DNA from 2 places in the Kitasatospora sp. NPDC001539 genome. Region 2 is predicted to be linked to the other one. Evidence: riboswitches for the same ligand, from Rfam matches in the RefSeq annotation. Region 2 holds a riboswitch; the other holds the start of a gene.
The links. A riboswitch is a leader RNA that binds a small molecule or an ion and turns the genes downstream of it on or off. The one in region 2 is predicted to bind glycine.
Positions count from the first base shown of each region.

Region 1: linked by a shared signal. The riboswitch ahead of gcvT (glycine cleavage system aminomethyltransferase GcvT) and the one ahead of gcvP (aminomethyl-transferring glycine dehydrogenase) in region 2 are both predicted to bind glycine.

Region 1 is NZ_JBEPAK010000088.1:10,932-26,213, reverse strand. Features, by position in the region: gene gcvT (glycine cleavage system aminomethyltransferase GcvT) at 99-1,220, opposite strand; glycine riboswitch at 1,452-1,556, opposite strand; gene ABT247_RS16185 (enhanced serine sensitivity protein SseB C-terminal domain-containing protein) at 1,775-2,569, shown strand; gene ABT247_RS16180 (enhanced serine sensitivity protein SseB C-terminal domain-containing protein) at 2,686-3,615, shown strand; gene ABT247_RS16175 (ABC transporter permease) at 4,070-5,059, shown strand; gene ABT247_RS16170 (ABC transporter substrate-binding protein) at 5,114-6,889, shown strand; gene ABT247_RS16165 (ABC transporter permease) at 6,987-7,997, shown strand; gene ABT247_RS16160 (ABC transporter ATP-binding protein) at 7,994-9,064, shown strand; gene ABT247_RS16155 (ABC transporter ATP-binding protein) at 9,099-10,145, shown strand; gene ABT247_RS16150 (trimeric intracellular cation channel family protein) at 10,385-11,044, shown strand; gene ABT247_RS16145 (IclR family transcriptional regulator) at 10,950-11,726, opposite strand; gene ABT247_RS16140 (cysteine desulfurase family protein) at 11,895-13,076, shown strand; gene mnmA (tRNA 2-thiouridine(34) synthase MnmA) at 13,148-14,284, shown strand; gene ABT247_RS16130 (Uma2 family endonuclease) at 14,415-14,972, shown strand; gene ABT247_RS16125 (LOG family protein) at 15,119-15,282, shown strand, end outside.
Region 2 is NZ_JBEPAK010000007.1:44,768-60,049, forward strand. Features, by position in the region: gene ABT247_RS03120 (aminotransferase class I/II-fold pyridoxal phosphate-dependent enzyme) at 1-602, opposite strand, end outside; gene ABT247_RS03125 (pyridoxamine 5'-phosphate oxidase family protein) at 638-1,327, shown strand; gene ABT247_RS03130 (FMN-binding negative transcriptional regulator) at 1,341-2,000, shown strand; gene ABT247_RS03135 (sugar porter family MFS transporter) at 2,115-3,527, shown strand; gene ABT247_RS03140 (dienelactone hydrolase family protein) at 3,657-4,358, shown strand; gene ABT247_RS03145 (HAD domain-containing protein) at 4,535-5,137, shown strand; gene ABT247_RS03150 (CPBP family intramembrane glutamic endopeptidase) at 5,115-5,909, opposite strand; gene ABT247_RS03155 (glutamate-cysteine ligase family protein) at 5,980-7,485, opposite strand; gene ABT247_RS03160 (hypothetical protein) at 7,861-8,433, shown strand; gene ABT247_RS03165 (DUF5999 family protein) at 8,843-9,034, shown strand; gene gcvP (aminomethyl-transferring glycine dehydrogenase) at 9,228-12,128, opposite strand; glycine riboswitch at 12,230-12,362, opposite strand; glycine riboswitch at 12,364-12,467, opposite strand; gene ABT247_RS03175 (PRC and DUF2382 domain-containing protein) at 12,694-13,767, shown strand; gene ABT247_RS03180 (MFS transporter) at 13,933-15,282, shown strand, end outside.

The DNA of each region.
Region 1 (15,282 bases), on a different contig from region 2:
CGGGTACGACGAAGCGGGCCGCCAGGCGGACGGCTCCGACGTGCGGGTATGGGGGAAGGACGGGGCCGGCCGGGCCCGCGGGCCCGGCCGGGGCGGGCTCAGCGGGCGCGCTTGTAGAACGGCAGCGCCACGACCTGGACCGGCTCGTGCTTGCCGCGCACGTCCACCGCGACGGTGGTGCCGGGGGCGGCGTGGGCGGCGTCGACGTAGGCCATCGCGATCGGCTTGCCCAGGGTCGGGGACGGCGCGCCCGAGGTGATCCGGCCGATCGGATCGCCCTCGGTGGAGACCACGGTGTACTCGGCGCGGGGCACCCGCTTGCCCTCGGAGACCAGGCCGACCAGCACCTTCGGCGGGTTGGCCTCGGCCGCGGCGGCCGCCTGCTCCAGCGCCTTGCGGCCGACGAAGGCGCCGTCGTTGGTCGTCTTGTCGAAGCGGACGACCCGGCCCAGGCCCGCGTCGAAGGGGGTGAGGTCGGTGGACAGCTCGTGCCCGTACAGCGGCATGCCCGCCTCCAGGCGCAGGGTGTCGCGGCAGGACAGCCCGCACGGCACCAGGCCGCGGCCCTCGCCGGCGGCGGTCAGCGCCTGCCAGACGTCCTCGGCGTCGCCCGGGTGGCAGAAGATCTCGAAGCCGTCCTCGCCGGTGTAGCCGGTGCGGGCCAGCAGCACGTCGCGGTCGGCGACCCGGGCCGGGAGGATCGCGTAGTACTTCAGGCCGGGCAGGTCGGCGTCCGTGGTTCCGGCCAGGATCGCGGTGGACTCCGGGCCCTGGACGGCGATCAGGGCGTAGGTGTCGCGGTCGTCGGTGACGACGGCGTCGAAGCCCTTGGCGCGGGCGATCAGCTCGTCCAGGACCAGCTGGGCGTTGGAGGCGTTGGCGACGACCAGGAAGGCGTCCTCGCGCAGCCGGTAGACGATCAGGTCGTCCAGGATGCCGCCGTCCTCGGCGCAGATCATCGTGTAGCGGGCGCGCAGCACGCCCAGCGCGGAGACGAAGCCGACCAGCGCGTGGTCCAGCATCTCGCCGGCCTGCGGGCCGGTGACGGTGATCTCGCCCATGTGCGAGAGGTCGAACAGACCGGCCTTGGTGCGGACGGCGAGGTGCTCCTCGCGCTCGCTGCCGTAGCGCAGCGGCATGTCCCAGCCGGCGAAGTCGGTCATGGTCGCGCCGAGGGCGCGGTGCAGCGCGTCGAGCGCGGTCAGGCGGAGGGACGACATGGCCAGGAACTCCTCGGTCGGGGCACTCAGGGGTGCACGCGCCGGGACGGGACCCGCTCGGGGACCGACCCTGCGCGCGGGCATGCGGCGGCGTGGGTCTCCCCATCTGTCGTCGAACCTGAGAGCTTCACCGCCCACCTGCCCGCAGCTGTTTCCAGCATCCAGGACAGCATGGCGGCTTGCACCGTGGGTGGGCGCGCGACAGGGCCGGGCGCCGCTTTCCAGATGTGCCTAACCCGTGCGGTAAGGGGGCCTGAGAGATTCCGGGGAGGACTTGCTCCTTCGGCGCCGGCCGTACCGCCTGGGCGGCACTCCGGACTCTCCCGCGCGGGTTCGAGCGGCCGGTGTGGAGTTGTGGGGGCCCGCGGCGCATGCCGTCGGACGCGCACATCATGGCACGTCCACGGGCGCGGGGGGAGGGGGGCCCGGTCACACCGCCCGAAGTCGAACCCGTGCCCGACCGGCGCCCGACCGGCGTCCCACCGGGCCCCTAGACTTCTGCGCGTCGGCGCAGCAGTGGGCGGCCGACCGGCACGAGGGCGGATCGGCGGCGCATGGAGTACCCGGTGGAGCAGCAGCAGGGGTGGGGCGGCCCGGAGGCGGCGCCGCCGGGCGGCGCCTGGCCGGCCAACGAGCTGGAGCAGGTGCTGACGGCCGCGCTGGGCGACCCCGGCGCGACGCCGCGGGTGATCGAGGTACTGGCCCGCAGCCAGGTGTGGATCCCGCTGCCGGCCGGCGGCGATCCGGCCGGGCAGTCGCTGGACCTGCCGACCGTCGAACTGGCCGGGGACCCGTACGTGCCGGTGTTCTCCTCGCAGGAGGTGTTCCTGCAGCAGGCGCCGGGGATGGCCTTCGCGATCGCGCCGGCCTGGGAGTTCGCCCGCGGACTGCCGCTGGGCGTGGGCATCGCGGTCAATCCCGAGGCCGCGGTGGGCATCCCGGTGCCGCCGCAGGGCGTGGCGGAGCTGCGCCGCGGGCCGCGGGAGGACCGCTGGGACCAGCCGGAGGCGCCGACCGGCGGCCGGGTGGCGCTGCGCGAGCCGGTGCCGGGCGAGGACCCGGAGCACTTCCTGGCCGCCTGCCGGGCCGAACTGTCGGCGCTGCCGGGGGTGCTGACCGCGCGCCGGGCGCTGGCCAGCATCGAGGGCGAGCCGACCGTGATGTTCGTGGGCGTCCAGTTGGATCCGGCCGCCCCGGCCGACCCGGGCGCGGTGAACGAGGCGCTCGGCCGGGCGCTGGGAACCGCGCCGCTGCCGGGCGGCGTCCACCTCGTGCTGCTCGACCTCGCCGACGACCCGGTGGTCGAGTGGCTGCTCACCCGGGTACTGCCTTTCCATACGCGGATGTGAGCGGGGATCGTTCGTGAGCACGTCGCCGTGGCGGTGGCCGGTGCCGCGCCATAGGGTGCGTGCAGGCGGCTGACGGGCCGGCTGGGTTGAGGAAAGAGGCGCGGCGAGGTGGGCGCATGAGTGCGGGAGCGGGAACGGGCGGTGGGCCGGGCCCCTGGGGCCAGGCGCCGGCCGGGCGCCCGGCGGATCCGGGCGCGTTGGAGCGCGCCCTGCGCGACGTCGCGCCGGAGCGTTACGACGCGTACGAGCGGCTGCTGCACGCGCTCGCCGACGGCCAGGTCTGGATGCTGCTCTGGCACGGCACGCCGGGCAGCCCGGACGCGCAGTACGGGAACATGGAGATCAGCGGCCACGGCTACGCCCCGGCCGTGACCTCGCTCGAGCAGCTGACGGCCTCCGGCTGGGCCCGGGCCCACGAGGTCATCTCCGGGCGGGAGATCGCCGCCTCGCTGTACCGCACCCGCTGGGGCCTGTGGCTCAACCCGCACGCCCCCGGCGGCGGGGTCGGCGTGCCGTGGGCGGACCTGCGGCGGATCGCCGCGGGTCTGGACCGGCTGCCGGCCGGCCCCCTGAAGCTGAGCGAGCCGCAGGTGAACGCCCAGCAGTTCTTCGCGCTGCTGGAGCGGCAGGCCGGCGAGGTGCGCGCGGTGCGGGCGCTGCGCCGGGCCTGGGTGCAGCCCGCGGTGGGGGAGCCGTACCTGGCGATCGGCCTGGACCTCTACGAGAGTTCGCCGCCGGCCGTGGAGGCGGTGCGGGCGCTGATGCAGCGGGCGATCGCGGTGGCGCCCGAGGGGCTCGCGGTGTCCACCGTGGCGATGGCCGACGAGTACGACCCGGTGGCGCTGTGGATGCGCGCCAACGCCCGGCCGTTCTTCGACCGGGAGGCGGGGCGCCCGCTGACCGGCCCGTACCCGCCGGTGCCGTACCCGGCGCAGTCGCTGCCGGGGCAGCCGGCGCCGGGGTGGTCCTACGGCCCGCAGCCGAACGCGCCGGGCTGGGGGCAGCCGCAGGGGCCGCGGTCGTGGCCCGGATACCCGGGCCGCTGACAAACCCGGGGCCAAACGCATATTCACCAAGCCGACCTGATTCGCCATCAGGTCGGCTTCGGTGCTTTCCGGACGAATTTCCCGTTCCCGAAGTCCGCCCATCTTGACATGGCTGTTACAGCCGTGTGAAGAGGGATATGCCGAAGACCGGGGAGGTGCATGCGCGCAGATCACAGTTGGGCATCTGTCGCTTGTCAGGGCTGGCGCAAGCCAGTTCGCATGACAGAGAGTTCTGCGCAACGCATCGCGCGTACTGGAAACCCCACAAAGGTGAGCGCGCACGCCGACAGCTCGACCACGCGACGCCCATCCCGCGTGGTGGCAGTGCCTGTGCACGACGCACTGCCGCGCGCACCGCTCCTCCTAAGCACCTCCGCACGTCCGCAGCCGCACCGCCGAAGCCGGCGCCCGGCACCCGTGGGCCGGCCACCGTCGGCGAGGGGACCAACTGACCATGACCGCATCCGTGACCACCGCCGGGAACGAACCGGAGGCGCCAGCCACCGCGAGCCCGGCCAAGACGATCGAGGGCCGTTCCCTCGGTCGGATCGCCTGGACCCGCTTCAAGCGGGACAAGGCCGCCGTCGCCGGCGGCATCGTGGTGATCCTGCTGATCCTGCTCGCCGTGCTGTCCGGGCCGATCGAGGCCCTGTTCGGGCTCGACCCCGACCAGCCGAACACGGACCTGCTGGACGCCGACCTCGGCGGCCTGCCGCTCGGGGACTGGGGCGGGATGAGCGGGGACCACCTGCTCGGCATCGACCCCCTGCAGGGCCGCGACCTGCTCGCCCGCGTGGTCGACGGCTCGTGGGTCTCCCTGCTGGTCGCCTTCGGCGCGACCGTGCTGTCCAACACCCTCGGCACCGTGCTCGGCGTGATGGCCGGTTACTACGGCGGCTGGGTGGACACCCTGATCAGCCGGTTGATGGACGTCTTCCTGGCGTTCCCGCTGCTGCTCTTCGCCATCGCGATCTCCGCCTCGCTCCAGGGCGGCGCGTTCGGCCTGCACGGCCTCCCGCTGCACATCATGGTGCTGATCTTCGTGATCGGCTTCTTCAACTGGCCCTACATGGGCCGGATCGTGCGCGGACAGACCCTTTCGCTGCGCGAGCGGGAGTTCGTCCACGCCGCCCGCAGCCTCGGCGCCCGCGGCCCGTTCATCCTGTTCAAGGAGCTGCTGCCGAACCTGGTCGGCCCGATCCTGGTCTACTCGACCCTGCTGATCCCGACCAACATCCTCTTCGAGGCCGGCCTGAGCTTCCTCGGCGTCGGCATCCAGCCCCCGCAGTCCTCCTGGGGCGGCATGCTCGCCGACGCGAAGAACTACTACCAGGTGGACCCCCAGTACATGGTGGTCCCCGGCCTGGCGATCTTCATCACCGTGCTCGCGTTCAACCTGCTCGGCGACGGGCTGCGTGACGCCCTCGATCCCAAGAGCAACTGACCCAGCGTCAGGGCGCCTTTCCTCCTCCACATCCTCAAGGGGTTGATCTCACCCATGCGTAGGTCCCGTACCGTCGCGCTGACCGCCGCGGCCGCCGCCGTGGTCCTGGTCGTCACCGGCTGCTCGTCCAGCTCCAAGAGCGGCGACGCCAAGTCCTCCTCGGCAAGCTCCAACGACTCGAGCGGCGGCGCCGACGCGGCCACCAAGCAGATCGTCAACGCCTCGGACAAGAAGGGCGGGACGGTCACCTACGAGATGAAGGGCACCCCGGACTCCCTCGACCCGGGCAACACCTACTACGCGTACATCTACAACTTCTCGCGCCTGTACGGGCGTCCGCTGACCACCTTCAACCCGGCGGCCGGCGCGGACGGCAACAAGCTCGTCCCGGACCTCGCCGAGTCGCTGGGCCAGCCCAGCGCGGACGGCCTGACCTGGACCTACAAGCTGCGCGCGGGCCTGAAGTACGACGACGGCACCCCGATCACCTCCAAGGACGTCAAGTACGCCGTGGAGCGCTCGAACTTCGCGCCCGAGGTGAACTCGAACGGCCCGACCTACTTCCACGACCTGCTGGTCGACAACCCGACGCCGTACCAGGGCCCGTACAAGGACAAGACCGGCGACCTGAAGTCGATCGAGACGCCGGACGACACCACGATCGTCTTCCACCTCCAGCACCCCTTCGCCGACTTCGACTACCTGGTCAGCGCCCCGCAGACGGTGCCGGTCCCGCAGGCCAAGGACACCGGTGCCGACTACGTGAAGCACGTCGTGGCCTCGGGCGCCTACAAGTTCGAGTCCTACGAGGACGGCAAGCAGGCCGTCCTGGTGCCGAACACCAACTGGGACAAGAGCACCGACCCGATCCGCAAGCAGCTCGCGGACAAGATCGTGCTCAAGATGAACATCGACCAGGCCACCATCGACAAGGACCTGCTGGCCGGCAACGCCCAGGTCGACCTGGTCGGCGGCGGCGTCGACCCGCAGACCCAGGCGCAGATCCTGCGCGACCCGAAGCTCAAGGCCAAGACCGACAACGCCTACGGCGGCCGCCTGGTCTACATGGCGATCAACACCAAGGTCGCGCCGTTCGACAACGTCGACTGCCGCAAGGCCGTCCAGTACGCGATCGACAAGGTCGCCGTGCAGACCGCGCTCGGCGGCCCGATCCGCGGCCAGGTGGCCAACACCGTCCTCCCGCCGGACATCCCGGGCCACCAGGACTTCAACCTGTACGAGACCAAGGACAACAAGGGCGACCAGGCCAAGGCCAAGGACGCGCTGAAGGCCTGCGGCAAGGACGGCGGCTTCACCACCGTCCTGTCCGCCCGCACCGAGCGCGCCACCGAGGTCGCCGCGGCCACCCAGATCCAGGCCCAGCTGAAGAACATCGGCATCAACGTCGAGATCCAGCAGTACCCGCAGGGCAAGTACCTGACGGACTCGGCCGGTGCGCCGCAGTTCACCCAGGACCACAACATCGGTCTGATGATGATGCAGTGGGGCGCCGACTGGCCGACCGGCTACGGCTTCCTGCAGCAGATCGTCGACGGCCGGGCGATCAAGGCGTCCGGCAACAGCAACCTGGCCCAGCTGAACGACCCGGCCGTCAACAAGCTGCTCGACGACGCCGCGGTCAACCCGGACCGGGCCGCCCGCGAGAAGATCTACGGCGACATCGACAAGAAGGTCATGGAGTCCGCGGTCTACGTCCCGCTCACCGACTTCAAGGTCTTCCTGTACCGCCCGGACAGCGCCACCAACCTCGGGTCCAACCCGGCCTGGTCGGGGGAGTACGACTACCTGAACATCGGCACCACCAAGTAAGAGCCTGGCTCCGCATCCCTGAAGGCAGGTGAAGGCAGCGGCGGCCGCCGCCGTCCGGCAGACCCCGGACGGCGGCGGCCGCCGGAGCCGCCCAACTGTGTTTGCCTACATCATCCGCAGGATCCTCGCGGCCGCGGTGCTGCTGCTGGTCGTCAGCGCGGTCACCTTCGCGATCTTCTTCCTGCTCCCGCGCTTCGCCGGCGAGACCACCGACCAGCTGGCCGCGCAGTACATCGGGAAGAACCCGTCGCCCGAGGCGATCGCGGCGGTCAAACAGAACCTCGGCTTCGACCAGCCGCTGTACACCCAGTACTGGAACTTCCTCAAGGGCCTGGTCAGCGGCGCCGAGTACAAGTTCGGGCCGGAACCGGCCACCTGCCACGTGCCCTGCTTCGGCTACTCCTTCAAGAACCACCTGGAGGTCTGGCCGGAGATGACCAGCCGGATCCCGGTCACCATCTCGCTCGCCATCGGCGCGGCGGTGCTCTGGCTGGTCTCCGGCGTCACCACCGGCGTGATCTCCGCGCTCAAGCCGCGCTCGATCTTCGACCGGCTCTCCATGGGCGTCGCGCTGGCCGGCGTCTCGCTGCCGGTCTTCTTCACCGGCGCCCTGCTGCTGACGGTCTTCAGCTACGAGTGGCCGATCCTGGACAACCTCGAGTACGTCGACTTCACCTCCGACCCGCTGATGTGGGCCCGCAACCTGATCCTGCCGTGGATCTCGCTGGCCTTCCTCTACTCCGCGCTCTACGCCCGGCTCACCCGCGCCGGGATGCTGGAGACGATGAGCGAGGACTACATCCGCACCGCCCGGGCCAAGGGCCTGGTCGAGCGGAAGGTGGTCGTCAAGCACGGGCTGCGCTCCGCGCTCACCCCCATCGTCACCATCTTCGGCATGGACCTCGGGCTGCTGCTCGGCGGTGCGCTGATCACCGAGCAGGTCTTCTCGCTCAAGGGCGTCGGCCAGTTCGCCGTCCAGGCGATCTCCGACAACGACCTGCCCAAGGTCCTCGGCGTCACCCTGCTGGCCGCCTTCTTCATCGTCGTCTGCAACCTCGTGGTCGACCTCCTGTACGCCCTCGTCGACCCCCGCGTGAGGCTCTCGTGACCGAGCTCCAGAAGACCCCGGCGGACGCCGCGTCGCCCCCGTCGGGCGAGCCGTTCCTCTCCGTCCGCGACCTGAGGATCCACTTCGACACCGACGACGGCCTGGTCCGCTCGGTGGACGGCGTCAGCTTCGACGTGCACAAGGGGCGCACCCTGGGCATCGTCGGCGAGTCCGGCTCCGGCAAGTCCGTCACCTCGCTGGGCATCATGGGCCTGCACCGCTCCAAGCGGGCCCGGATCACCGGCGAGATCCGGCTGGGCGGCGAGGAGCTGATCGCCGCCGGACCGGACCGGGTGCGCCAACTGCGCGGCCGCGAGATGGCGATGATCTTCCAGGACCCGCTGACCGCGATGCACCCCTACTACACGGTGGGGCAGCAGATCGTCGAGGCGTACCGGGTGCACCACCCCCAGGCCTCCAAGAAGCAGGCCCGGACCCGCGCGATCGAGATGCTCGACCGGGTCGGCATCCCGCAGCCCGACCGCCGGGTGGACGACTACCCGCACCAGTTCTCCGGCGGCATGCGCCAGCGCGCGATGATCGCCATGGCCCTGGTCAACGACCCCTCGCTGCTGATCGCCGACGAGCCCACCACCGCCCTGGACGTCACCGTCCAGGCGCAGATCCTGGACCTCATCCGCGACCTCCAGGACGAGTTCGGGTCCGCCGTCATCATCATCACCCACGACCTCGGAGTGGTCGCCGAGCTGGCCGACGACATCCTGGTGATGTACGGCGGCAAGTGCGTCGAGCGCGGCCCGGCCGAGACCCTCTTCGACGCGCCCGAACACCCCTACACCTGGGGCCTGCTGGGATCGATGCCGCGCCTGGACCGGGAGCTGCAGGAGCGGCTCGTCCCGGTCCGGGGCACCCCGCCGAGCCTGATCAACGTGCCGTCCGGCTGCGCCTTCCACCCGCGCTGCCCGTACGCCCAGCTGACCGGCGGACGCTCCACCGACGAGGTCCCGGTGCTGGCCGAGGCCGCGCCCGGCCACTTCGCGGCCTGCCACCTGCCGGCCGACGAGCGGCACCGCATCTTCGCCGAAGAGATCGCGCCCCGGCTGTGAGCCCGGCCTCGTACCACCTTTCTGGAGAGAACCGATGACGGACACTCAGGCGGCCGCGATCCCCGCGCCTGCGCCTGCCCCCGAGCGCGAGCCGCTGCTGAAGGTGACCGGCCTGACCCGGCACTTCCCGATCCGCGGTGGACTGCTGCGGCGCCAGACCGGCGCGGTGCGGGCCGTCGACGGCATCGACTTCACGGTCAACGCCGGCGAGACGCTGGGCGTCGTCGGCGAGTCCGGCTGCGGAAAGTCGACCATGGGCCGGCTGGTCACCCGGCTCGACGAGCCCACCGGCGGGAAGATCGAGTTCGAGGGCACCGACATCACCCACCTGGGCGTCGGCGCGATGCGGCCGCTGCGCCGCGACATCCAGATGATCTTCCAGGACCCGTACTCCTCGCTGAACCCCAGGCACACCGTCGGCACCATCGTCAGCACGCCCTTCCGGCTCCAGGGCGTGGAGCCCGAGGGCGGGGTCAAGAAGGCCGTCCAGGACCTGCTGGAGCTGTGCGGGCTCAGCCCCGAGCACTACAACCGCTACCCGCACGAGTTCTCCGGCGGCCAGCGCCAGCGCATCGGCATCGCCCGGGCCCTCGCCCTGAGGCCCAAGATGATCGTCGCGGACGAGCCGGTCTCCGCGCTGGACGTGTCGATCCAGGCCCAGGTGGTCAACCTGCTGGACGACCTCCAGCAGGAGCTGGGCCTGACCTACCTGATCATCGCGCACGACCTCTCGGTGGTCCGGCACGTCTCCGACCGGGTGGCGGTGATGTACCTCGGCAAGATCGTGGAGATCGCCGACCGGGACTCGCTCTACCGCAGCCCGATGCACCCGTACACCAACGCCCTGATGTCGGCCGTCCCGGTACCGGACCCGCGCCGGCGCCAGCGGGCCGGCCGCGAGCGGATCCTGCTCAAGGGCGACGTGCCCTCGCCGATCAACCCGCCCAGCGGCTGCCGCTTCCGGACGCGCTGCTGGAAGGCCCAGGACGTGTGCGCCGCCCAGGAGCCGCCGCTGGCGGCGCTGAAGACGGGGCACCAGGTGGCGTGTCACTTCCCCGAGCGAAGCGAGGGGAACGACTAGCACAGCCCCGGGCGAAGCGAGGGGAACGACCATCGCAGCCCCGGGCGGAGCGTGGGGAACGACCAGCACAGCCCCGGGCGGAGCGAGGGGAACGACCATCGCAGCCCCGGGCCGGGCGAGGGGAACGACCAGCACAGCCCGGAGCGACGACCATCGCAGCCCCGGGCGGAGCGAGGGGAACGACCGGCTCCGCCCGACGCAGGCGGAGGGGAGGGTTCCGCACAGGTCATAGTTGTGTGGTGACCTCGCAGATCTTCCCCTCCGACGTGCAGCAGTCCCTCGACCTCGCCGGCATCTTCGTCTTCGCCCTCTCCGGCGGCCTGCTCGCCGTCCGCAAGAACATGGACATCTTCGGGATCTGCGTACTGGCGGAGGCCACGGCGCTCGGCGGCGGGGTGATCCGCGACCTGGTGATCGGGGCGACCCCGGTGGCCGCGTTCAGCAACTTCGGCTACTTCGTGACGCCGCTCGCGGCCGGCCTGGTGGTGTTCTTCCTGCACCCCCAGGTCGAGCGGATCAACCGTGCGGTGCAGACCCTGGACGCCCTCGGCCTCGGCCTGTTCTGCGTCACCGGCACCGCCAAGGCGCACGACTACGGGCTGGGCGCGGCCGCGGCCGTCGCACTCGGCATGGTGACCGCGGCCGGCGGCGGGGTGATCCGCGACGTGCTGGCCGGGGAGATCCCCTCCCTGCTGCGCTGGGACCGGGAGATCTACGCCGTCCCGGCCCTGGTCGGCGCCGCCCTGGTGGCCGTGCTGATCGGCGCCGACCGGCTCACCGGGGCCACCGGCACCGCCGCCGCGCTCACCGCCTTCGGGCTGCGGATGCTCGCGCTGAAGTACGGCTGGCGCGCCCCGCGGGCTTGGCACCGCAACGGTTCTCGCACCAGCGAGGAGTAGGCGAGCCGCCGCACGCGAGCGAGATCGCCTCGGCCGTGCAGAGCAGCTCCGGCACCATCCGGGCCAGCTCGGCCGGCCGCACCTGACTGGCCGGGGCGCTCAGCGCGCAGGCCGCGACCGTCCGCCCGCCGGTGCCCGCGACCGGCGCGGCCACGCAGGTCACCGGCTCCCGGTGCTCGGCGGACTCCGCCGCCCAGCCGCGCAGGCGCACCGCCGCGAGCTCGGGCGGCAGTTCCTCCTCGCGGGCGCCGTCCTCGGGCAGCCCGGCGAGCAGCACCCGGCCGACCGCCGTCCCGGTCACCGGCGCCCGGCGCCCGATCCGGGAGGGCCGGGCCGCCCTCGGCCCGGCCACCTCGTCCAGGTAGAGCACCTCGCCGTCGTGCAGCACGGCCAGTTGGACGGTGTAGCCGCAGCGCGCGTTGAGCGCGGCCAGGTAGGGCGCGGCCACCTGCCGGACGTCGAAGTCCTCCAGTGCCCGGTCGGCCAGTGAGAGCACCCGGCCGCCGAGCCGGTAGCGCAGGTCCGGCTGGCGCCGGACGAAGCCGTGCTCCTCCAGCGTGCGCAGCAGCCGCAGCGCGGTGGACTTGTGCACTCCGAGGCTGCCCGCGGCCTGCTCCAGCGAGAGCGGTCCCTCGCCGAGAGAGCCGAGCAGGGTCAGCGCGCGGTCGACCGACTGCGACATGACGCCCCCTGGAAACTCGCTCGAGAAGTGGCCGTCAGGCTAACCGCTGGGTGGCGCGGTGGTACAAACCAGTACCGGACTCCGCCGTCCGGCCGGGGCGCGCCCGGTGGCCGGATCGGTGCACCGAGCCGGGGCCCCGACCGGGTCGCCCTCTACAATCGGATGGTTATGCCATACCTGGACCATGCGGCGACCACGCCGATGCTGCCCGAGGCGATCGCCGCGATGACGGCGCACCTGGGGGTGGTCGGCAACGCCTCGTCCCTGCACGCGGCCGGCCGCCGGGCCCGCCGGGTGGTCGAGGAGGCCCGCGAGTCGCTGGCCGAGTCGCTGGGCGCCCGTCCGAGCGAGATCGTGCTCACCGGCGGTGGCACCGAGTCCGACAACCTGGCGGTCAAGGGCCTGTACTGGGCCCGCCGGGACGCCGACCCGGCCCGCACCCGGGTGCTCTGCAGCCCGGTCGAGCACCACGCGGTGCTGGACGCGGTGCACTGGCTCTCCGAGCACGAGGGCGCGTCGGTCGAGTACCTCCCGGTGGACGGGCACGGCCGGGTGCACCCCGCGGAGCTCCGCGCGGCGATCGAGCGCGATCCGGCGTCCGTGGCCCTGGTCACCGTGATGTGGGCCAACAACGAGGTCGGCACCGTCCAGCCGGTGCCCGAACTCGCCGCCGTGGCCGCCGAGTACGGCATCCCGATGCACGCCGACGCGGTGCAGGCGCTCGGTCAGGTCCCGGTCTCCTTCGCGGAGTCGGGGCTCACCGCGCTCACCGTCACCGGGCACAAGATCGGCGGACCGTTCGGCATCGGCGCGCTGCTGCTCTCCCGCGGCGCCGCGCCCGTCCCGCTGCTGCACGGCGGCGGCCAGGAGCGCGACGTGCGCTCCGGCACCCTGGACGCCCCCGCCGCCGCCGGCTTCGCGGCCGCCGCGGCGCTCGCCGTGGACCGGCGGGAGGAGCACGCGGCGGTGCTCGGCGGGCTGCGCGACGAGCTGGTGGCCTCCGTCCTGGCGGCCGTCCCGGACGCGGTGCTCAACGGCGACCCGTCGCCGGCGGGCAGGCTGCCCGCCAACGCCCACTTCTCCTTCCCCGGCTGCGAGGGCGACGCCCTGCTGATGCTGCTGGACGCCCAGGGCATCGAGTGCTCCACCGGCTCGGCCTGCTCGGCCGGCGTGCCCCAGCCCAGCCACGTGCTGCTCGCGATGGGCGTGGACCCGCTGCTGGCCCGCGCCTCGCTGCGGTTCTCGCTCGGGCACACCTCGGTGCGGGAGGACGTCGCGGCGCTGGCGGCGGCGATCGGGCCGGCGGTGCAGCGGGCCCGCAACGCGGGGCTGGCGACCGTACGGCGGTAGCGGCGGGGTGCGGCGGTGGAGTCCGTCCGGCGGGAGGGCATGTCCGGCGGCCCCGTACGCTTGTAGTCACCATGACTGACTTCCCGGGTGCCCCGACCACTCCCTCCACCGGCCGCCTGCGCGTGCTCGCGGCGATGTCCGGCGGAGTCGACTCCGCCGTCGCCGCCGCCCGCGCCGTGGAAGCGGGCCACGAGGTGACCGGCGTCCACCTGGCGCTGTCCGCGAACCCCCAGTCCTTCCGCACCGGCGCGCGCGGCTGCTGCACCATCGAGGACTCCCGGGACGCCTGGCGCGCCGCCGACGTGATCGGCATCCCCTTCTACGTCTGGGACCTCGCCGAGCGGTTCCGCGAGGACGTGATCGACGACTTCGTCGCCGAGTACGCGGCCGGGCGCACGCCCAACCCGTGCCTGCGCTGCAACGAGAAGATCAAGTTCGCCGCGCTGCTCGACAAGGCGGTCGCCCTCGGCTTCGACGCCGTCTGCACCGGCCACTACGCCCGGATCGTCGACCTGCCGTCCGGGGAGCGGGAGCTGCACCGGGCCGTGGACGCCGCCAAGGACCAGTCGTACGTCCTCGGCGTGCTCGACGCCGACCAGCTGGCCCACTCGCTCTTCCCGCTCGGTGACACCACCAAGGAGGAGATCCGCGCGGAGGCCGAGCGCCGGGGCCTCGCCGTCGCCAAGAAGCCGGACAGCCACGACATCTGCTTCATCGCCGACGGCGACACCCAGGGCTTCCTCGCGAAGCACCTCGGCACCGCGACCGGCGACATCCTCGACGTGGACGGCACCAAGCTCGGCGAGCACGACGGCGCGTACGGCTTCACCATCGGCCAGCGCAAGGGCCTGCGGATCGGCCGCCCGGCGGCCGACGGCAAGCCGCGCTACGTGCTCGACATCTCCCCGGTGAACAACACCGTGACGGTCGGCCCCGTCGAGGGCCTCGACGTCACCGCGCTCACCGCCATCCGCCCCCGCTGGTGCGGCACCGAGCCCCTCGCCGAGGGCCGCTACACCGCCCAGCTGCGCGCCCACGGCGAGGAGGTGCCCGTCTTCGCGTCGGTCGTGGACGGCGAACTGCGGGTCCGGCTGGACACCCCGGTCCGGGGCATCGCTCCCGGCCAGGCGGTGGTGCTCTACGACGGCACCCGGGTCGTCGGCTCCGCCACGATCGCCACGACGGAGCGCCCGGCCGTCACGGCGTAGGCGGCTGCCTGCGCTCCGCCGGGGCGACGCGGCCGGGGGCTCGGGTGAGGTCGGTCATAGTGGTGGAACCGTGCGGGGTCGACCCCGCCCCACGGCCGACGACAGCCCTGGACGCCATCCGGAGGGACGCATGACCTTCTACGAGCAGCACCGCGACTTCATCGAGGAGCTGGAGCGGATCGCCCCGGACGGAGTCCGGATCGAGTGGTCCGGAGACACGCTGATCATGCAGGCGTCGCCGTCCAACATCCACCAGCTCAACGTGGCCCAGGTGCGCCGGCAGTTCGAGCAGCACGCTCCGGACGGCTACCTTCCCAGCGAGCGGAGCGAGATCGTCAGCCCGGACGTCACCAAGGGGCGCGAGCCGGATCTGACGTACCTCCCGCTGGAGGCCCTCTCCCAGCCCGGCAACAAGGCCCCCGCCGAGGAAGCCCTGATCGCCGTGGAGATCGTCTCGCCGTCCAATCCGGGCAACGACTGGATGGACAAGCTGCGCGACTACGCCGTGATGCGGATCCCGCTGTACCTCATCGTGGATCCGCGTCAGCAGACGGTGGCGCTCTTCTCCGAGCCGGACCGGGACCGGTACCACACCCGCAGCGACCGGAAGTTCGGTGACACGATCACCATCCCGGCGCCCTTCGGCTTCGGCCTGGACCTGTCGAAGCTGGTGCCGTACCCGGACTGACGGTGGGCGGACGACGGGAGCCGGCGGCCGTCGGCCGGGTCCACGGCGGTGATCAGGTCGGATATCTCGAGAGGTCGCACGCCGAGCACCTCAGGGGGTGGCACCGGCGAGCGGCGGCGGGCGGACGTGATAGACCGGTCGGCATTATGAACATCTGCGTCTTCTGTTCCGCGTACTCGCTCGACGACCGCTACTCCGCCCCGGCCGCCGAGTTCGCCCGGCTGCTGGGCGAGGGCGGCCACACCCTGGTCTGGGGCGGCTCGAACGCCGGGCTGATGGGCCTGCTCGCCGACGAGGTGAGGGCGGCGGG
Region 2 (15,282 bases):
GCGGGCCGCAGCCCCATGGCGGGCAGCAGGTCGAGCAGGCTTCCCCAGCCCGGGTCCTCGACCGCCACCGCGTCGCCGGGGCGCAGGTGGGCGCCGAGGGTGCGCTCGATGGTGTCCAGCGAGCCGGAGGCCACCACGATCGGGCCGCCGGGCAGCCCGTCGGCCTCGAACGAGGCCCGGGCCAGTGCGAGCAGTTCCGGGTCGACCTTCGGGTGCCCGTACAGCACGGGCTCGGCCCTCGCAGCCTCGGCGGCGGCGGCGAGCGCCTGGGTGAGGTCGGGCAGCAGGGCCGGATCCGGGTTTCCGGCGGCGAGGTCGCGGGCGTGCGCGGGGACCGGGACGCGGATCCGGTCCCGAGCGGTGAGCGCGGGGCGGGGCAGGATGCGACTGCCCTTGCGGCCGGCCGTCTCGATCACGCCCCGGTCGCGCAGCAGCCGGTAGGCGGCGGCCACGGTGTTGGGGTTGACGCCGAGTTCGGCTGCCAGGTCGCGCAGCGGGGGCAGGGTGGTTCCCGGGGCGAGCCGCCCGCTGCTCACGCCCTGTTCGATGTGGGCCGCGATTTCGCTGGCGCGCCGCCCTTTCAGCGGATAGTCTCCTAGCACAAACAACATTATGCACTAGTACATAGAGGTCTGTCATGCCGGCCACGCCCACCGACGGCGCCGCGGAGCGCACCGACGGCGCCACCTACGCCCGCACCCCCCGCACCACCCCGACCCGGTACAGGGACCGCGCCACCTGGGAGCAGGAGGCGATCCACGCCATCCTCGACAGCGCCTACATCTGCCACCTCGGCTTCGTGGCCGACGGCGCCCCGGTCGTGCTGCCGACGATCTTCGCCCGGGTCGGCAGCCGGCTCTACGTCCACGGCTCCACCGGCAGCCGTCCGCTGCGCGGTGCCTCCGGCGACCAGGGCATGCCGGTCTGCGTCACGGTGACCCAGGTCGACGCCCTGGTGCTGACCAAGTCCGCCTTCAACCACTCGGTGAACTTCCGGTCGGTGGTCGCCCACGGCACGGCCCACCAGGTCACCGACCCGCAGGAACTGGACGTCGCACTGGCCGCCCTGGTCGACCACGCGGTCCCCGGCCGTTCCGGCGCGGTCCGCCCCGCCAACGCCAAGGAGCTCGCCGCGACCGCCGTGATCCGACTGGAGCTCGACGAGGTCTCGGCCAAGATCCGTGCCGACGGCGCCGACGACGACCCCGAGGACGCCGACCTGCCGTACTGGTCCGGCCTGATCCCGGTCACCACGGTGCACGGCGCCCCGGTGCCGTACGACGAGTCCGTACCGCTGCCCGCGCACCTGCGCGGCTACCCCCGCTGAGAGGGCTGCACCGATGCTGATCAGGTCCTGGGACCGCGGCGACGAGGACGAGTGGCGCGCCTGGCTGGCGCAGGGCCGCGACTTCGGCCTGCTCGCCGCCAACGGCGGCCCCGACGAGGGGCCGGTGCTGGTCCCGACGCACTTCCTGCTGGACGCCGGGCGCGGCGAGATCCTGCTGCACCTCGCCGCGCCCAACCCGCTGCTGGCCGCCGTCCGGGCCGACCCCAACGTGACCCTCGCGGTCACCGACGACTACGCCTTCGCCCCCGGCCACTGGCGCGGCGCGCCCGGCACGCCCACCAGTTACTACGCCTCGGTCCACTTCCACTGCACCGCCGAGATCGTCGAGTCGGCCGCGGGCAAGGCGGAGATCCTCAACCGCCAGCTGGCGCACTTCCAGCCGGAGACCCCCGAGGTCCGGGTGGTGCCCGGCGCGGACGAGCTCGCCCGGCAGCTGCCCGGGCTGCGCGGGCTCCGCCTGACGGTGCGGGAGGTGCGGGCCAAGTTCAAGTTCGACGACAAGAAGCCCGCCGAGGCGCAGCACGCGATCGCCGAGCGCCTCGCCGAACGCGCCGCCGGCCCCGGTCGCGGCCGCGACCACTACGCCGGCGCCCGGGCCGAACTGCTGCGGCGTCACCAACGGCGCACGGCCGCCGTGGGCGCCGGGGACTGACTCCGCATCACCCGTTCGGCCCTCAACTGAGGCGGGTGGACCGCCGCACTGCTCGAATGTGAGACGAGCCCTGCCCAGCCGTCGGTGCGGGCCCGTCGACCTCGGGGAGCGTGTGTGTCCACAGTCCACCATCAGCGGGCCTCGGGCGAGGCCCACCTCGGGCACGTGGTGTTCATCTCCGCGGCGGCCGCCATGGGCGGCTTCCTGTTCGGCTACGACAGCGCGGTGATCAACGGTGCGGTGACGGGCATCCAGAAGCACTTCGCGGTGGGCCACGGCACCACCGCCTTCGTCGTGGCCATCGCGCTGCTCGGCTCGGCCGTCGGCGCGGTGGTCGCCGGCCGGCTGGCCGACCACTTCGGCCGGGTACGCACGATGCTGCTGGCCGCCGTGCTGTTCGCGGCCAGCGGCATCGGCTCGATGTTCCCGCCGAACATCGAGGCGCTGGCCTGCTGGCGCGTGATCGGCGGCATCGCCATCGGCATCGCCTCGGTGATCGCGCCCACCTACATCGCCGAGGTGGCCCCGACCGCCTACCGCGGCCGGCTCGCCTCCTTCCAGCAGATGGCGATCGTGCTCGGCATCACCGTCTCCCAGCTCGCCAACTGGGCGCTCAACCAGGCCGCCGGCGGCGAGTCGACCAACCACCTCGGCGGCGTCCAGGCCTGGCAGTGGATGCTCGGCGTCGAGACGATCCCGGCCCTGGTGTACGGGCTGATGGCGCTGGCCATCCCGGAGTCCCCCCGCTACCTGATCGCCGACCACCGCGAGGCGCAGGCCCGCAAGGTGCTGGTCGAGGTCGAGGGCGAGGACGTCGACCTGGACGCCCGGGTGGCGGAGATCCGCGCGGTGCTGGCGTCCACCCGCAAGCCCCGGCCGCGGGACCTGCTGGGCGGCCGCTTCGGCCTGCTGCCGATCGTCTGGGTCGGCATCGGCGCCTCGGTGTTCCAGCAGTTCGTCGGCATCAACGTGATCTTCTACTACTCCTCCTTCCTCTGGCAGTCGGTCGGCATCAACGAGTCCAACTCGCTGCTGATCAGCCTCTCCACGTCGATCATCAACGTGATCGGCACGGTGATCGCGATGGCCCTGGTGGACCGGATCGGCCGGAAGCCACTGGCCCTGGCCGGCTCCACCGGCATGGCGCTCGCGCTGGGCGCGGCCGCCTGGGCGTTCTCCTACCGGCACGGCACGGGCGACACCGCCACCCTCGACAACACCCACGCCACCGTCGCCCTGGTCGCCGCGCACGTCTTCGTGCTCTGCTTCGCCTTCTCCTGGGGCGTGGTGGTCTGGGTGCTGCTCGGCGAGATGTTCCCCAACCGGATCCGGGCGCTGGCCCTGTCGGTCGCCGCCTCCGCCCAGTGGATCGCCAACTGGGCGATCACCGTCAGCTTCCCGGACCTCGCCGACTGGAACCTCGCCGCGACGTACGTCATCTACGCGGCCTTCGCGCTGCTCTCCATCCCGTTCGTGGCCTTCTGCATCAAGGAGACCAAGGGCCGCGCCCTGGAGGAGATGGGCTGAGCAACCGCCCCCGCACCGCCATGGCACGCACCACCACCGCACGCACCCCTCGGCGCGCGCGCCTCACACCGCACGCCCCCACCGCACGAGCCCCCGCCGAACGCGGCCCGACCCCACCGAGAGGAAGCCATGCCCGACGAGCGCGGCTCCCGGCAGAACGTCACCTTCCCGAGCGGCGGCCGCACCGCTCACGGGTACCTGGCCCGTCCTCCGCAGGGGGTCGGGCCGGGCCTGGTGGTGGTGCAGGAGTGGTGGGGCCTCACCTCGCACGTCGCGGACATGGCCGACCGCTTCGCCGCCGAGGGGTTCACGGTGCTCGCCCCCGACCTGTTCGGCGGCGCCACCACCCACGACCGCGCCGAGGCCGCCCGCCTCAAACGGGAGCTGCCGGTCGAACGGGCCGTCCAGGACCTCTCGGGCGCCGTCGACCACCTGCTGTCCCTGGACGGCGTGGTCGGTGACGCGGTCGGCACGGTGGGCTTCTGCATGGGCGGCGGCTTCGCCCTACTGCTCGCCACCCGGTGCGGGGACGAGGTGGCCGCCGCCGTCTCCTTCTACGGGCTCCCGCCCGACCCGGAGTTCGACTACCGCGGTCTGACGGCCCACGTCCTCGGGCACTTCGGCGAGCTCGACGGCTCGATCCCGATGGCCGCCGTGGACGAGGCCGCGATCCGGATCGGCGAGGCCACCGACGTCCGCCCCGAGTTCCACTTCTACCCGGCCGGACACGCCTTCATGAACGACGAGAACATCCTCGGCACCTACGACCCCCTGCAGGCCAGGATCGCCTGGCGCCGCACGGTCACCTTCCTCCACGGCCACCTCGGCTGACGCCGCGCCGCCCGGCGGCCGACCGCGGCACCCCGGACGCAACGGAGCCCGGCCGCGTGCCCGCGCCCGCGTCGTGAGCGCCCTGTGCGCCCCGCGTGCGCCCGCCGGAGAGCAACCACTGGTGCTGCTGGTTCGTCCGACCGGGTAGGACACACCATCCACTTGGGGGGCCACCGGTGCCGAAGCCGCTGCTGTTCCTGGACGTCGACGGGGTGCTGAACCCGGTCTGTCCGCACCCGGACGCCGGGTTCGACTCCCACACCCTGCTCGGTTACGCCGTCCTGCTCTCCGCCAGGCACGGCCGGTGGCTGCGCGAACTGGCCGGTGCGTACGAGCTGGTCTGGGCCACCACCTGGGAGGAGCACGCCAACACCCACATCGCCCCGGCGATCGGCCTGGACCCGCTGCCCTTCGTGCGCTTCACCGGCTACGTCCCGCAGCCCGACGATCCGCGCGTCCCGCTGATGGAGCTGTTCTCCGCCCGCAAGTGGGCGCCGCTGCTGCGTTACGCCGGGGGCCGTCCGTTCGCCTGGGTGGACGACGTGATCCCGCCCCGGCTGGTCCGCACGTCGCTCTGGCGCCGCGACCGGCTGCTGCTGCCGATCGACCCGGGCCAGGGCCTGGAGCGCCGGCACGTCGACCGGCTGCTCGCCCGGCCGCCGCGCCCCCAGCCGCCGACGTTCGGCGGATCCGCAGCCGGCCGAGCCGCGGCCGGTCGATCCGCGGCCGACGGATCTGCGCCCGGCGGACCGACCGTCAGGGGGTCGGCAGCCAACTGACGTGCCCGGCGAGCAGCGCGTACCCGACGAAGGCCACCGTGTCGATCAGCGCGTGCGCCGCCACCAGCGGCATCACCCGCCCCCAGCGCCGGTACAGCAGGCAGAACACCGCCCCCATCACCATGTTGCCGACCAGCCCGCCGACCCCCTGGTACAGGTGGTACGAGCCGCGCAGCACCGAACTCGCCACCAGCGCCGCCGGCCAGGACCACCCCAGCTGCCCCAGTCGGCGCAGCAGGTAGCCGAGGACCACGACCTCCTCCAGGATCGCGTTCTGCCAGGCCGACAGCACCAGCACCGGCACCCGCCACCACACGTCCGGCAGCCCGGAGGGCGCGACCGTCAGGTTGTACCCGGCCGCCTGCGAGGCCAGGTACAGGGCCAGTCCGCAGCCTCCGACCGCCGCAGCGACGGCCGCTCCCCGGCCGAGGTCGCCGAGTTTGCGCCCGAGGTCGAAGCCCAGCACCTTCAGCGACGTGCCCTCGCGCACCAGCAGGTAGCCGACCAGCACCACGGGCATCAGGCCCCGCCCGATGTAGTACAGCTGCCACAGCAGGTCCAGCCAGGGCCGCCCGGGCGCGCGCGAGCCGTTCAGCGTGGCGACCTGCTGGCCGAGCTGGAGCGGTTCGGTGAGCGACCCCGCGAAGCTGATCAGCGCGCTGATCCCGCTGGCCCCGAGGGAGAGCCCGAGGACGATCAGCAGTTCCGCGCCGAGCAGCCGGCGGGTGGGCTGCTCGGTCTCCGGCGCGGTCGGGCGGGTGGTCACGGGCACTCCAGCGGGCGGGCGGTCGCTCCGGCCGTCGGCCGACCGCCGGAGCGATCATCCTGACACAGCGGCCGGGCTAGCCCACCGGCCAGGTGTGGACCGGCTCGCCGCCGCGCATGTGCTCGGCGTAGCGCCTGGTCATCGCGGCGAGCGCGGCCGGCCGGTCCATCCCGTACTGCTCGCGCAGCCGGTGGAAGGTGGCGCTCTGCCAGGCCGCGCCGTTGGTGCGGCGCAGACAGCGCTGTTCGATGATCCCCAGGTAGCGGTCCCGGTCGGCGGGCTCCACGCCCCACTCGTCCAGCCCCTGGTGGGCCATCGGCAGCAGCTCGTTCAGCACCAGGTCGACGGCGGAGATCGTCTGCAGCCCCCCGCTGCGGCCGGCCCGGCCGGAGCGCGGCCACTGGAACACCGCGTCGATGCCGTACCGGGCGCCCTGGCGGAAGTTCTCGTCCGCCCGTTCGAAGGGCAGCCGGGTCCAGACCGGCCGGGGCTGCTCGGCGAGCACCCGCACCAGCCCGTAGTAGAAGGCGGCGTTGGCCAGGGTGTCGGCCACCGTCGGCCCGGCCGGCAGCACCCGGTTCTCCACCCGCAGGTGCGCCACCCCGCCCGAGACGTCGTAGATCGGCCGGTTCCACCGGTAGATGGTGCCGTTGTGCAGCCGCATCTCGGACAGCCGGGGCGCCCCACCGGAGGTCAGCACCTTCATCGGGTCCTCGTCGTCACAGATCGGCAGCAGTCCCGGGAAGTAGCGCAGGTTCTCCTCGAACAGGTCGTACACCGAGTCCACCCAGCGCTCGCCGAACCAGGTGATCGGGCGCACGCCCTGGGCCTTGAGTTCGGCCGAACGGGTGTCGCAGGCCTGCTGGAACAGCACCGGGCGGGTCTCCCGCCACAGCTCCCGCCCGAACAGGAACGGGGAGTTCGCACCCATCGCCAGCTGGGGGCCGCAGATCGCCTGGGCGGCGTTCCACACCGAGGAGAACCGTTCCGGCGTCACCTGCAGGTGCAGTTGCAGCGAGGTCGCGGCGGCCTCCGCCACCATGGTGATCGACTCGAGCTGGAGGTGCTCGACGCCCTCGATGTCCAGCGCGATGTCCTCGCCGCGGGCGGCCAGTATCTGGTCGCTGAGAAGGCTGTACCGCTGGTTGTGGCTCATCGCGTCCAGCCCGGTGTGGTCGTGCTCCAGGGTCGGCAGGATGCCCACCATGACGATCCGGGCGCCGGCCTCGGCCGCGCGCCGGTCCGCGTAGCGCAGCCCGGTGTCGATCTCCTCCCGCAGTTCCTCGAAGACGTGCCCGCAGAGCCGGTGCGGCACGATGTTGACCTCGATGTTGAACTGGCCCAGCTCGGTCTGGAAGTCGCTGGACCCGATCGCGCTGAGCACCTGGGCGTTGCGCATCACCGGCAGACCCTGGTCGTCGGCCAGGTTGAGCTCGATCTCCAGGCCCATCACCGCCCGGGGCCGGTCGAATCGGTTCTCGCGCAGCATCCGCCCGAGCGCGTCGAGGCAGGCCTGGAGCTTGAGCCGGTACTGCTGCCGGTCCGCCAGATCCGCCCGAGTCGCCACGACCTTCTCGCCCACGGTCCCCTCCTCCTGACCCACCCGGCCGTCCGACCGTGCCAGCATCATGCCCACCCCGAAGATCGATACCCGAATGCTTGTACTGGCTTGCAATGAAAGGGAACTGACGCTTATTCAGAGCATCTGTGGACTTGCCCGGCGCCACAGCCTGTGATAAACAGATCACCCTGCGCATTTGTTCGATGAATTCGAGGAATCCGCACTGCGCTCCGGCCGGTCTTCTCCCGCCCCGAGGCACTCCTCGACGGCGGCGACCGCGCCGGCTCCGCGATCCTGCACAACCGGACACGGCCAGGCCCGTCACCGACGACGCACCGCGCCACGCCGGTATGCCGCACTCGCACGCCGATCTCGCTTGGAGAGGCGGACCCCGCCATGACCCTGCAAACCCCCCAGCCCCCACCGAGTGCCCTGCGCGCGGTCCTGGCCGCGCTCGACTCGGACGCCGCGCTGCGCCAACCCGCCGCCGCAGCCCTGCGTCACCCGACCGGACCACTGCTCCCCGCGCATCCGCTCGCGGTGCACGTCCTGGACGGCCCGCGCCCCGAGCTCACCGCCGCCCGGAGGACCGGCTGGCGCTTCCTGATCAAGGACGGCGCCGAGGTGGCCGCCGCCGCGGAGGTGGTGCAGAGCGCCGAGGGCCACACCTTCTCCCACTTCACCGCCGGCCCCTACCTCTCCTCGACCGTCCGGGCGCTGCGCGAGGCCTGGCAGCTCGCCCAGAGCTCCCGCGTCCGCTGCCAGCCCCGGCTGCTCACCTTCCCGGGCCAGTACGCGACGGCGCTCTGGCTGCACGGCCCCGACGCCGACCCGGGCGACGACCTGCTGATCCCGCTCGCCCCGGCTCCGCTCGGCGTCACCGCGCACCGCGCCCACCCGGCCGCCGAGCTGCTGCCGCTGCTCGCCCGCACCCCGCTCTCCCGGCCGCTGCTGCTCGGCTCCACCTGAGAGCGGCCCCGCCGCACCGGCCGCCGGGTCACCCCGCCCGGCGGCCCTTCGCCGTGCGCGCCCCGGCGGCCTCACCCGAACGGCCACCACCTGGGCGGGCCATCCGCAATGGCCCCACCGGGCCATGTCACGGCTGACCCGTCGGTGCGCTTTCTCCCCCGGGCCCCACCTGAACGGGTGATCTCTGCCCGGGACTTGTGGCGCATGTCACGAAATCGCTGCGCGCGCGTCCGCAGATGCCGACACTGGGAACCAGCGTGGAAGGACCACCTGTCCTACCCACTTGAACGCCGGTCCACACCTGGCCGGCGTTGCGGACAGGATCCGACTACCGCGGCGGCCCCGGACGGCAGCAACCCTCCGGGACCGCACCACGGGGAGGATCGCAGAGCGAAGCGAGGGTACGCGTATGTGCCAGCACCGTCCTGAGTGCCCGACGGCCGAGTCCGAGGACCGCGAGGCGGCCGTGCCGGTGGCTTGCCACCCTGAGCAGGGCTGGAGCCTGCTCTGCAACGGCGTCGTCCTGTTCGAGGACACCGGAGAGCTGCTGCCCGACGGCCGGGTGATCGCCCCGCGCCGCCCCGTCGCCCACGCGGCCTGAGGCCTCCCGGCGCCGGGTCGACCCGGTGCCGGGGCCCGACCGGCCCGACCCGTACCGCCGCAACCGTACGACCGGTGGCCATGGGCCCCGGCACCGCCCGACGGGGTGGCCGCCGACCGGACAGCGCACAGGGCAGGGCCCCGGCAGAAACGTTCTGCCGGGGCCCTGCCCCTCTTCGTCCGCGTCCGCGGGATCAGACGCCGTACTCGTCCAGCGGCGGGCAGGAGCAGACCAGGTTGCGGTCGCCGTACGCGCCGTCGATCCGGCTCACCGGCGGCCAGTACTTGTCCGCCGGGTTCACGCCCGCCGGGAAGACCGCCTCCTGCCGCGAGTAGCCGTGCGCCCAGTTGCCGGCCAGGGCGGCGGCGGTGTGCGGGGCGTTGCGCAGCGGGTTGTCCTCGGCCGCCCACTCGCCCGAGCCGACCTTCTCGATCTCGGCCCGGATCTCGATCATCGCGTCGCAGAACCGGTCGATCTCGTGCAGGTCCTCGGACTCGGTCGGCTCGATCATCAGCGTGCCGGCCACCGGGAAGGACATCGTCGGCGCGTGGAAGCCGTAGTCGATCAGGCGCTTGGCGATGTCGTCCACCGTCACGCCCGTCTCCTTGGTCAGCGGACGCAGGTCGATGATGCACTCGTGCGCGACCAGGCCGCCCGGGCCGGTGTAGAGCACCGGGAAGTGCGGCGCGAGCCGCTTGGCGATGTAGTTGGCGTTCAGCACCGCGACCTGGGTGGCGTGCTTCAGGCCCTCGCCGCCCATCAGCCGGACGTACGCCCAGGAGATCGGCAGGATCGCCGCCGAGCCCCACGGCGCGGCCGAGATCGGGCCGACACCGGTGGCCGGGCCGGCCTCCTCCTGCAGCGGGTGGTTCGGCAGGTACGGCGCCAGGTGGGCGCGCACCGCGACCGGGCCGACGCCCGGGCCGCCGCCGCCGTGCGGGATGCAGAAGGTCTTGTGCAGGTTCAGGTGCGAGACGTCCGCACCGAACTTGCCCGGCTTGGCCAGGCCGACCAGGGCGTTCAGGTTGGCGCCGTCCACGTAGACCTGGCCACCGGCCTCGTGCACCAGGGCGCAGATCTCGGTGATCTGGGTCTCGTACACGCCGTGGGTGGACGGGTAGGTGACCATCAGCACGGACAGGTTGTCGCGGTGCTGCTCGATCTTGGCCTTCAGGTCCTCGACGTCCACGTCGCCGTCGACCAGGGTCTTCACCACGACCACGCGCATGCCGGCCATCACCGCGGAGGCGGCGTTGGTGCCGTGCGCGGAGGACGGGATCAGGCAGACGTCGCGCTGGGTGTCGCCGTTCGCCTGGTGGTAGGCGCGGACGGCCAGCAGGCCGGCCAGCTCGCCCTGGGAGCCGGCGTTCGGCTGGATCGAGACGGCGTCGTAGCCGGTGACCTCGACCAGCTGCTGCTCCAGCTGGCGGATCAGGGTGAGGTAGCCCTGGGCCTGGTCGATCGGCGCGAAGGGGTGCAGCTGGCCGAACTCCGGCCAGGTGACGGCCTCCATCTCGGTGGTCGCGTTGAGCTTCATGGTGCAGGAGCCCAGCGGGATCATGCCGCGGTCGAGCGCGTAGTCCCGGTCCGACAGGCGGCGCAGGTAGCGCAGCATGGCGGTCTCCGAGCGGTGGCTGTGGAAGACCGGGTGGGTGAGGTACTCGTCCTCGCGCAGCAGCGCGGCGGGCAGCGCCTCGGCGGCCTCGGCGATCTCGACGGCGGGGACGCCGAACGCGGCCCAGACGCCGGCCAGGTGCTCGCGGGTGGTGGTCTCGTCGGTGGAGACGGAGATCCGGTCCGCGCCGTCCTGGTGGACGTTGATGCCGTGGGTGCGGGCGGCGGCGGCGATCTCGGCGGCGCGGCCCGGGACGACGGCGGTGACGGTGTCGAAGAACTCGCCGTGCAGCAGCTCGACGCCGCCGGCCCGCAGGCCCTCGGCGAGGGCGGCGGCGTAGCGGTGGGTGCGCCGCGCGATGTCGGCCAGGCCGTCCGGGCCGTGGTAGACCGCGTACATCGAGGCCATCACGGCGAGCAGCACCTGGGCGGTGCAGATGTTGCTGGTGGCCTTCTCGCGGCGGATGTGCTGCTCGCGGGTCTGCAGCGCCAAGCGGTAGGCGCGGTTGCCGTCGGCGTCGACGGACACGCCGACCAGGCGGCCGGGCAGCGAGCGGGCGTACTCCGCGCGCACCGACAGGTAGCCGGCGTGCGGGCCGCCGAAGCCCATCGGCACGCCGAAGCGCTGCGAGGTGCCGCAGGCGATGTCGGCGCCCAGCGAGCCCGGGGACTTCAGCAGGGTCAGCGCCAGCAGGTCGGCGGCCACGGCGACGACCGCGCCCAGCCCGTGCGCCTGCTCGATCACCGGGGCGAGGTCGCGGACGACGCCGGTGGCGCCCGGGTACTGCAGCAGCACGCCGAAGACGCCGCGCTCGGCGACCTCGGCCGGGATGCCGTCGGACAGGTCCGCGACGACGACCTCGACACCGGTCGGCACGGCCCGGGTGTTGATCACCGCGATGGTCTGCGGGAGGGTCTCGGCGTCGACCAGGAAGACGCCGCCCTTGACCTTGGTGACGCGGCGGGCCAGGGCCATCGCCTCGGCGGCCGCGGTGCCCTCGTCCAGCAGCGAGGAGCCGGAGGTGGGCAGACCGGTCAGGTCGGAGACCAGGGTCTGGAAGTTGAGCAGCGCCTCCAGGCGGCCCTGGGAGATCTCCGGCTGGTACGGGGTGTAGGCGGTGTACCAGGCCGGGTTCTCCATGACGTTGCGCAGGATGACCGGCGGGGTGAAGGTGCCGTAGTAGCCCAGGCCGATCATCGGCTGGAGCACCTTGTTGCGGCCCGCCAGCTCGCGCAGCTCGGCGAGGACCTGCGCCTCGCTGCGGCCGGCGGGCAGGTCCAGGGCGGTGATGGAGCGGATCGCCTCGGGAACGGCGGTGGCGGCGAGCTCGTCCAGGGAGCCGTAGCCGACGGACGCCAGCATCTTCTCCTGGGCGGCGGCGTCGGGGCCGATGTGGCGGTTCTCGAAGGGGCTGGCCGACTCGAGCTCGGTGAGGGTCGAGGCGCCGATGGGGCGTCCCGCGTTCGGCTGGGCGTTCATGGTGGTCGAGGCCTCCTGGTCACGGACCGGCGGGGGCGCGCACGCCGACGGCCATCCGCTGCGGACGGCGGACCGGCTCGGGCGGGCGAACCCGAAAGGCCTCCCCCTCTGTCATCGGGACCTGAGAGCTTCGCCCGCACGTCGCGCTGTCGGCGCTCCGTCGGCTTGCACCGTCGGTGAGGGTGGTGATCGTCGGCTCCCGCGCCGGCGATCCTGCCCTGCTTTCCAGAGTGACCTATCCCGCACGGTACGGATGCCTGAGAGATTCCGGGGAGGGTTTGCTCCTTCGGCGCCCCGACCAGCGGTTTTCGCGGTCGTGGACTCTCCCGAGCGGGTTCGGCGGTCGCGGCCCAGGGTACCAGCGGGCGGCCTTCGGATCACGGGTGCGTCAGGTCACTCGAGGTCTACGCGCGTCCCCCGGACGGCCCAGCACGAAGCCCGTCCGGCGCACCCCGGTCGCGTCGGTCCCATTCATGCCTTTTGGTGTGAAGTGGCGGACGGGACGGGTGTGCTCCGACCGCCGTACCTGCGGGAGTTCCGCAGGCGCAGCGGACTGGAGGAAAGAGTGCAGACCGACATCGACCCCCGGGATCTCATCGGCCACAAGGCGGTCGACCGCAACGGAGACAAGATCGGCACGGTCGACGAGGTGTACCTGGACGACGCGACCGGCCAGCCGGAGTGGGCCGCCGTGCGAACCGGCATCTTCGGCCGCGACGCCTTCGTCCCCCTCACCACGAGCGAGTTCTCCGGTGACGAGCTCCGGGTCCCCTACGACAAGTCGCTGGTCAAGGACTCGCCGGACTTCGGCGTGGGCCAGCACCTGTCGCCGGCCCAGGAGCTCCAGCTCTACCGCTACTACGGGCTCGACACCCCGGTGGACGCCCGCACCGCCGGCGAGGAGCCAGGCCGGACCGCCCAGCCCGACCTCGACTTCGGCACGGCGCCGGCCGTCGCGGCGGCGGCGACCACGACCGCCACCACGACCGCCCCGCCGCTCGCCTTCCACTCCGCCGAGCCGGGCCCGACCACCGCGGTCGCCGGCCCCGGCGCCCTCGGCACCGACACCGCCCGGGAGACCCACGTGCCGACCCTCGCCGCCCCCGCACCCGCCGCCCCCGTGGCGACCGCTCCCGTGTTCGAGCCGAAGCCGCAGCCCGCACCGGCTGCGGCCACCCCCGCGCCGGTGCCCGCGCCTTCCGCCGACACCGGCACCTCGGCCATGACGGCGCCGGTCGAGATCACCTGCCGCGAGGAGCGGCTCGACATCACCACCGAGTGGCACGTCCTGGGCACCGCGAAGCTGCGCAAGTACGTGACCAGCGAGCAGGTCGAGCGCCGCGTCCCGGTGGTCCGCGAGCGGGTCCGGGTGGAGCGGGTGCCGGTCAGCGACGCCGAGCGCGCCGCGCTGACCGAGAAGGAGATCGCCGAGGACGTCGAGGAGGTCACCCTCCGCGAGGAGCGCCCCGTCGTGCGCAAGTATCTGGCGCCGATCGAGCGGGTGCGCCTGGTCGTCGAGCGCTACACCGCCGAGGAGGTCGTCCAGGACGAGCTCCGCCGCGAGCACGTCGAGGTCCACGACGACAGCGCCCCGGTCACCAACGGCGCCCGCTCCGACGGCTCGCGCCCGGTGGTCTGACCGCCCGCCCCTCCTCCCCCAAGGGCCCCGGATCCCCTCCGGGGCCCTTGCCGTGCCCCGGACTTCCCCGCTTTGCCAAAGCTTAACCGCTCGATATTTGACACTCTGAAGTATCTCCGGGCATATTTACTTCAGTTCATTCACTATGTACGGGAGGAAGCAACCGTGAGTGAGGCACCACAGCCCACCACCGCGGCCGAGAAGCAGAGCAGCGCCCGGGTCCTGCCGGCCCTCATCCTGGCGATGCTGTCGTTCAGCGTGGTGCAGACCGCGGTCGTCCCGATCCTGCCCTCGCTGGCCAAGGAGCTGGACGTCTCCACGTCCAACATCACCTGGCTGATGACCGCCAACCTGCTCTCCGCAGCCGTGCTGACTCCCCTGCTGGGCCGCTTCGGCGACCTCCGGGGCCGTAAGCCCATGCTGCTCATCTCGCTGGCCGGCCTGGTCGCCGGATCCGCACTGGCGGCCGGCACCCACTCCTTCACCTGGCTGGTCGTCGCCCGCGTCCTGCAGGGCGCCGGCGGTGGCGTGATGCCGCTGGCGATCAGCATCGTCCGCGACGAGCTTCCCAAGCAGAAGGTGACCGGCGGCGTCGCCGCCATCAGCGCCTCGATGGGCGTCGGCTCCGGCCTCGGCCTGGTGGCCACCGGCCTCCTGCTGGAGCACTGGAACTACAAGTCGATCTTCTGGATGGGCCTGGCCTTCGGCCTGATCGCGATCGCCCTGGTGGCCCTGCGCGTCCCGTCCGACCCGGTCACCGACAAGGAGGGCGGCGCCGACCCGCTCGGCGCGCTCGCCCTGGCCGGCTGGCTCTCCGCCCTGCTGGTCGCGGTGAGCCAGGGCAACCACTGGGGCTGGACCTCCACCAAGACCCTCGGCCTGTTCGCCGTCGCCGCCGTGGTCGCGCTGGTCTGGGGGATCATCGAGACCAAGGTCGCGCACCCGCTGGTGGACCTGAAGATGATGTCCCGCCCGGCCGTGGCCTTCACCAACCTGGCCGGCCTGCTCATCGGCTTCGGCATGTACGGCTCGTTCATGGTCATCAGCAACTTCTCCCAGACCCCGGAGAAGCTGGCCCACTACGGCTTCACCGCGACCGTCCTGCACGCCGGCGTGATGCTGCTGCCGTCCGCGATCGGCTCGATGGTGGCCGCCCCGCTCGGCGCCGTGCTGATCGCCCGCCGCGGCCCCCGCCTGCCGCTGGTCCTCGGTGGCGTCCTCGGCGCCGTCGCCATGGCCTACCTGGCCCTGCGTCACAGCCACGAGGGTGACATCTACACCGCCTCCGCCATCTTCGGCCTCGGCATCGGCCTCGCCTTCGCCGCGATGCCGGCCTTCATCAACGGCGCCGTCCCGGTCGAGCAGAGCGGCATCGCCAACGGCATGAACTCCGTGCTGCGCACCGTTGGTGGCGCGATCGGCACCGCCGTGATGACCGCCATCCTGACCGGCGACACCATGAAGCTCCCGATCAAGATCCCGGTGCTGCTGCCCACCCTGGACGCCTACAAGCAC